Linked DNA regions of Euzebya sp.. The protein of the gene in region 1 binds, or shares a complex with, the protein of each later gene. Links are inferred from orthologs where the notes say so. Each region holds a gene or a part of one and is shown in the gene's direction. Other genes may lie near its edges.

Region 1 (3,215 bases):
GTCAGCAGGAACCGCATCGCGTTGCCCCAGCCCAGGTGGCCCGCGGCGCGGATGGTCGCGCCGCCGAAGGGCACGATGCCGCGGGCGATCTCGAGTTGGGCGAAGCGGACGTCGTCCGCCGCGATCACGATGTCGGCTGCCAGGGCCAGCTCGATGCTCAGGGTGAACGCGATCCCCTGCACGGCCATGACCACCGGCTTGGGGCAGGCCGGCCCCCAGACCCCGTACGGGTCGGTCATCCCGGGCGGGATGTACGGCTCCCCCGAGGCCACGGCCGGCCCGACGTCGGCCAGGTCCAGGCCTGCGGAGAAGTGGTCGCCCTCGGCGTGGAGGACCCCGACCCGCAGGTCGTCCTCGGTGGCCAGGCGGTGGTACGCCTCGGCCAGCGCGGCGTTCATCTCCCGGTCGAAGGCGTTGCGCTTGTCGGGCCGGTCGACGCCGATGTGGAGGACGTGGCCGTCGACGCGGGTGGTGATGTGCTCTGCGGGCATCGGTGCTCCGGCGGTGGAGGGGTGGGGGTCCGGTTCGCGGCTGCGCAGGCTACCCCCGGGGCCGCGCACCCCTCTCCGACGGCGGTGTCGCAGCCCGGACCTAGACTCGGGGCCATGTCGACGACGACCGCAGCGCGTCCCACGGAGGGCCGGTTCGAGCTGGTCAGCGAGTACGCCCCGGCGGGTGATCAGCCGCGGGCGATCACCGGCGTCGCGGACGCGCTCGGCCGGGGTGAATCGGACGTGTGCCTGCTGGGCGTCACCGGGTCCGGCAAGACGTTCACGATGGCGAACATCATCGCCGAGGTGCAGCGCCCGACGCTGGTGATGGCCCCCAACAAGACCCTCGCCGCCCAGCTGGCCAACGAGTTCAAGGAGTTCTTCCCCCACAACGCGGTGGAGTACTTCGTCAGCTACTACGACTACTACCAGCCAGAGGCGTACGTCCCCTCCTCCGACACCTACATCGAGAAGGACAGCTCGATCAACGACGAGATCGAGCGGCTGCGCCACGAGGCGACGATGGCGCTGATGACCCGGCGCGACGTGCTGATCGTCGCCTCGGTCTCCTGCATCTACGGCCTGGGGTCCCCGCAGCAGTACGAGAAGTACCACCTGATGATGACCGAGGGGCAGACCGTCGAGCTCGACGACGTCATCAAGCGCCTGGTCGACCTGCAGTACGAGCGCAACGAGCTGAACTTCGTCCGCGGCAAGTTCCGGGTGCGGGGCGACACACTGGAGATCTTCCCCGCCCAGGGCGAGACGGCGTGGCGCATCGAGTTCTTCGGCGACGTGATCGACCGGATCAGCCGGCTCGAGCCGATCACGGGCGAGCTGATCGGCGAGTTCGACCGGGCCATGATCTTCCCGAACAGCCACTACGTCACCGGTGGCGAGAACCTGTCGCGCGCCATCCAGACCATCGAGGCCGAGCTCGGCGAACGCCTGGCCGAGCTCGAGTCCCAGGACAAGCTGCTCGAGGCGCAGCGCCTGCGGATGCGCACCAACTACGACCTCGAGATGCTGCGCGAGATCGGCATCTGCTCGGGGATCGAGAACTACTCCCGCCACCTCGACGGCCGCCGGGCCGGTGAGACGCCGTACTGCCTGCTCGACTACTTCCCCGACGACTTCCTCACCATCCTCGACGAGTCCCACGTGACCGTCCCCCAGATCGGTGGGCAGTACGAGGGCGACCGCTCCCGGAAGGAGACGCTGGTCGAGCACGGGTTCCGCCTGCCGAGCGCCCTCGACAACCGGCCCCTCACCTTCGAGGAGTTCCGCACGAAGGCCAGCCAGACCCTCCACGTCTCGGCCACGCCCGGCCCGTTCGAGCAGCGGATGTCCTCCACCATCGTCGAGCAGGTCATCCGCCCGACGGGGCTGATCGACCCCGAGGTGCAGCTGCGCCCCACCAAGGGCCAGATCGACGACCTGATCACCGAGATCCGCGCGCACGCCGAGCGTGACGAGCGGGTCCTCGTCACCACCCTGACGAAGAAGATGAGCGAGGACCTGACCGACTACCTGCTCGAGGCCGGGCTGAAGGTGCGGTACCTGCACTCGGAGATCAACACCGTCGAGCGCGTCGAGATCCTCCGCGAGCTGCGCCTCGGCCACTTCGACGCGCTCATCGGGATCAACCTGCTGCGCGAGGGGCTGGACCTGCCCGAGGTTGCCCTGGTCGCGATCCTCGACGCCGACAAGGAGGGGTTCCTCCGCTCCGAGACGTCGCTGGTCCAGACGATCGGCCGGGCGGCGCGGAACGTCAACGGCAAGGTCGTGATGTACGCGGACAACCTGACCGACTCGATGCGGAAGGCGATCAGCGAGACCAACCGCCGCCGCGAGCTGCAGATGCAGTTCAACCGCGAGCACGGCATCGACCCCCAGACGATCCGCAAGCGCGTCGGTGACATCATCCAGATGGCCCGCGCGGCCGAGGCGGGCATGCCGTACCAGGCGGCCGACCCGTCCGCGCGCGGCACGGCGGAGAGCCGCGTGGGCATCCCGGACATCGGCGACATGCCCTCTGACGAGCTGGCGACGCTCATCCAGTCCCTGACCGACGAGATGCACCAGGCCGCCGCCGACCTCCGCTTCGAGTACGCCGCGCGGCTGCGCGACGAGATCGGTGAGCTGAAGCGCGAGCTCCGGGGGATGACGGCTGCGAGCTGATCATCGGCGCCGCCCACCGGCAGGTGCGAAGATGTAGTCGGACCATCACTCCCCGTGCACCGGCGGGAGGGTCTCGGACGTCACTGCCCCAGAGCCGTCACACCGGGGGAGGCCTCCGCGGGGGTCCTTGTCAAGTAGTGAGGCCGTAGGTAACTATTGTGACACCCGATCAGGAGTCTGGGATGCGTCTGTCTGCCCTTCTACCCGCGGCGCTGGCCATGGTCCTCGCCGTGGCACTGGTGCCGGCCGTCCCGGCGGGGGGTCAGTCCCACGCCGGTGCCGACCAGCCGGCGCCTGCGGTGCGGGCCGAGCCCTCGGGGGAGGGGTGGACGCCCGGCGAGCTCGACGTCGACTGGGCCGCGTTCGCCGCCGAGCACCGGCAGGCGTACGAGTCGAGCAGATGGGCGTCCGCAGCCGACGTCGCCGCGGATTCCCGCGACGCGCTCCGCGACGATGCGCGGGCGGCCTACGCCCAGGCGACCGGTGAGGGATCCGGCGCCGGCTACGCCGACGTCGGCACCCAGCGGTCCTCAGCGCTGGCCC
Region 2 (3,319 bases), on another replicon or contig:
GCCGACGGCCGCGCGGTCCGCCGAGGAACGCCTCGAGCGCCCGCACGAGCGCCCACCCCGCCAGGGCGAGCACCAGCGCCACCCCGAACGTCGTCAGCAGGGACAGCTCGGTGAGGGTCGAGGACCCCGGCGTCTCGGGGACCTGGAGGTCCAGGCCGACCGGGCCGGCCAGCACCAGGTGCACGACCACGGCGACCGCAGGCGCCAGCACCACGCCGGCCAGGCGGTACCCGATCGCTGCGGGGGCGGGCGGGACGAGGTCTTCCTGGGTCTGTACGGGGCTGGCGCCGGCCATCGAGGGTCGCTTTCGTCGGCTGCGGGATCGGGGAGCGGCGTCAGAAGGGTAACCGCTGGACGGCGGCGGTCCGAACGGCCCCGCACGTGGATCGGGTGTGTGGATCGAGCGCCGGCGGTGTCGGACCCTCCGCCTACACTCCGGTCGGTCGTGAGCATCACCACACTGCCCCTGGACAGCCTGAACCCCCAGCAGCGCGACGCGGTGCTGCACGACGGCGGGCCCCTGCTCGTCGTGGCCGGCGCGGGCTCGGGGAAGACCCGCGTGCTGACCCACCGGATCGCCCGGTTGATCGCCGAGGGCGTGCACCCCTACGAGATCCTCGCCATCACGTTCACGAACAAGGCGGCGGGGGAGATGAAGGATCGCGTCGGCCGGCTGGTCGGCGACGACCTCGTCGGAATCGAGCGGGACGACCAAGGCCGTCCGCAGCGGCGGCGCTGGGGTGGCATGTGGGTGCAGACGTTCCACTCGGCCTGTGCCCGGATCCTGCGCAGCGAGGCGCCGCTCCTCGGCTACGCCAAGCACTTCAGCATCTACGACACCGCCGACTCGGGCCGCGTGATCGCCGACGTCGTCAAGGGGCTCGGGCTCGACACGAAGAAGGTGCCGGTCCGCGCCGCGCACCACGAGATCAGCCGCGCCAAGAACGAGCTGGTCGACTTCGAGACCTACGCCTCCCGGGCCGGCACGTGGTGGGAGTCCCAGGTGGCCGACGTCTACCGCGGCTACGTCGAGCGGCTCCACGCCGCCAGCGCGATGGACTTCGACGACCTGCTGACCAAGACCGTCGAGATCTTCCAGCTGTTCGACGACGTCCTCGAGCGCTACCGGCGCCAGTTCGCCCACGTGCTGGTCGACGAGTGGCAGGACACCAACCGGGCGCAGTACGAGCTCGTCCGCCTGCTCGCCGACGAGCACCGCAACGTCTGCGTCGTCGGCGACTCCGACCAGTCGATCTACGCGTTCCGCGGGGCGGACATCCGCAACCTGCTCGACTTCGAGCAGGACTTCCCCGACGCCACGCGGATCGTGCTCGACCGCAACTACCGGTCCACCCAGACGATCCTCGACGCGGCCAACGGGGTGATCGCCCACAACACCCAGCGGATGGCGAAGGAGCTGTGGACCGAGGCCGGCGCCGGCGAGCAGGTCGTCCGCTACACCGCCGAGAGCGAGCACGACGAGGCGGCGTTCGTCGTCGAGGAGATCCGGCGGCTCGGCGCCGACCACGGCGTGACCGCCGGCGACTGCGCCATCTTCTACCGGACGAACGCGCAGTCCCGGGTGCTCGAGGAGGTCCTCATCCGCCTCCAGATGCCCTACCAGGTCATCGGGTCGACCCGGTTCTACGAGCGCAAGGAGATCAAGGACGCCCTGGCCTACCTCGTCGCGCTGGTCAACCCCGACGACGACGTGGCGGTCGGGCGGATCCTGAACGTGCCCCGGCGGGGGATCGGGCAGAAGAGCGCCACCGAGCTGGCCGCCCACGCCGGGCGGAACGGGACCAGCCTCATGGAGGCGTGCCGGCAGGTTGGCGCCATCAACGGCCTGGGACCGCGCGCGGTCGCGGCGGTGGAGGGGTTCGTGTCGCTCATCGACCGGCTGCGGACCGGGTGGATCTCCGAGGAGCTGACTCCGCGGGAGGTCCTCGAACGCGTCCTCGACGTCTCCGGCTACCGCGCCGAGCTCGAGGCCGACCGGTCGCCGGAGGCCGAGGGCCGGCTCGAGAACCTGGCCGAGCTCGAGGGCGTGGCGGACGACCTGCAGGCGCTGCAGCCCGACGCGACCCTCCCGGAGTTCCTCGAGCGGGTCAGCCTGACCAACGAGCAGGACGAGCTCGCCTCGACGGGCGAGCCGGTCACGCTGATGACCCTCCACAACGCCAAGGGCCTCGAGTACCCGGTGGTGTTCCTGGTCGGGCTCGAGGAGGGGATCTTCCCGCACGCCCGGACGCTCAGCGAGCCGGACGAGATCGAGGAGGAGCGGCGCCTCTGCTACGTCGGCATGACCCGGGCCGAACGCCGGCTGTACGTGACGTCGGCCTGGTCCCGGACGCTGTACGGCGGGTCCCAGTCCAACCCGCCCAGCCGGTTCCTCGCTGAGATCCCCGCCGAGCTGGTCGACGACCGGTCGTCCGACCGCGGCGGGCCGTCACGTCGGGCCCTGTCCTTCGCCGGCGTCCGCTCCCAGCACCACCGCTCGCGCTGGGCGGCGGAGGAGGAGGACGACGACGGCCCCGAGTTCACCCCCGGCGACCGGGTGGTCCACACCCGGTTCGGCGCGGGACAGATCGTCGAGCTGCACGGCTCCCCCGGGGAGGAGGAGGCCGTCATCGACTTCGACGACCTCGGCACCAAGCGCCTCGTCCTGGCCTACGCCCCGCTCATCCGCGGCTGATCCGCGGCCGGCCCTCCGCGTCAGCGGGTCGCGGGCGCGGTCCGCGGTCTCGTCGCCGACGCCCGCGCGCCTCGCACGTCCTCCGCAGCCGGTGCGTCCCGCGCGTCCCCCAGACCAGGATGTGCACGTCGGCCATCTGAGTAGCTGATCTGCACATCGTGCGGGTCGGACGGGTCCGGTCACCTGCCCGCTGACGCAAGATGTGCACCTCGGCCATCTGGGTGGCTGATCTGCACATCCTGAGCCGGTGGAGTGGTCGGCTGGCGGTCCCTGGCCTGCGGACCTCCGCCCGCGTCCGGGAGTTGTCCACACCCCCCGTTCGCGGGGCAGCCGCGGACGTGTCACCGTCGCCGGATGGGCTCCTCCCCCTCACCGCAGGCGGTCGTGGCCGCCATCGCGTCCCGCCAGGCCGGACACGTCGCGGTCTGGCAGTGCCGGCTCGTCGGGCTGTCCGGCTCGTGGGTGTCGCTGCAGGTCGAGCTGCGGGGCTGGATCCGGGTCCACCGCGGGGTGTACCGGGTGGGGGGCGTGCCGGAGTCGCCGCTCGGTCGGATCTGGGCGGCCGTGCTGGCGGTCTCGGACCTGAGCGGACCCGACCGCGTGGCCGCGACCCTCGCCGAGGGC

Evidence for each region.
Region 2: the proteins of uvrB (region 1) and pcrA are in contact, whole or in part, in a crystal structure (PDB 7EGT), measured with the Thermus thermophilus proteins. The link is inferred for Euzebya sp. from one-to-one orthologs. Residues at the interface, in WP_096411307.1 of Thermus thermophilus: Glu23, Leu25, Arg26, Asp27, Gly28, Glu29, Arg30, Phe31, Arg55, Glu326, Asp327, Phe328, Glu379, Ser382, Gln383, His398, Gly400, Arg401; in WP_096412145.1 of Thermus thermophilus: His654, Arg656, Phe657, Gln666, Asp668, Glu669, Lys680, Arg681, Leu682, Ser683, Lys685, Tyr686, Ala687.

What each region holds. Positions count from the first base shown.
Region 1 is NZ_CAXQBR010000109.1:33,375-36,589, reverse strand. The notes cover bases 237-3,138. They hold uvrB (excinuclease ABC subunit UvrB), read left to right. Parts: upstream 237-605; coding sequence 606-2,672; downstream 2,673-3,138. Other genes in these bases: ACEQ2X_RS23965 (S8 family serine peptidase), read left to right, coding at 2,855-3,138; ACEQ2X_RS23975 (crotonase/enoyl-CoA hydratase family protein), read right to left, coding at 237-491. Also shown: more of ACEQ2X_RS23975, read right to left, coding at 1-236; more of ACEQ2X_RS23965, read left to right, coding at 3,139-3,215. UniProt on the Escherichia coli protein: The UvrABC repair system catalyzes the recognition and processing of DNA lesions. A damage recognition complex composed of 2 UvrA and 2 UvrB subunits scans DNA for abnormalities.
Region 2 is NZ_CAXQBR010000087.1:3,313-6,631, reverse strand. What follows is about bases 65-3,070. They hold pcrA (DNA helicase PcrA), read left to right. Parts: upstream 65-445; coding sequence 446-2,695; downstream 2,696-3,070. Other genes in these bases: ACEQ2X_RS19045 (hypothetical protein), read left to right, coding at 3,050-3,070; ACEQ2X_RS19055 (DUF6069 family protein), read right to left, coding at 65-295. Also shown: more of ACEQ2X_RS19055, read right to left, coding at 1-64; more of ACEQ2X_RS19045, read left to right, coding at 3,071-3,319. UniProt on the Escherichia coli protein: A helicase with DNA-dependent ATPase activity. Unwinds DNA duplexes with 3'-5' polarity. Translocates on single-stranded DNA with 3'-5' polarity. Initiates unwinding more efficiently from a nicked substrate than double-stranded DNA.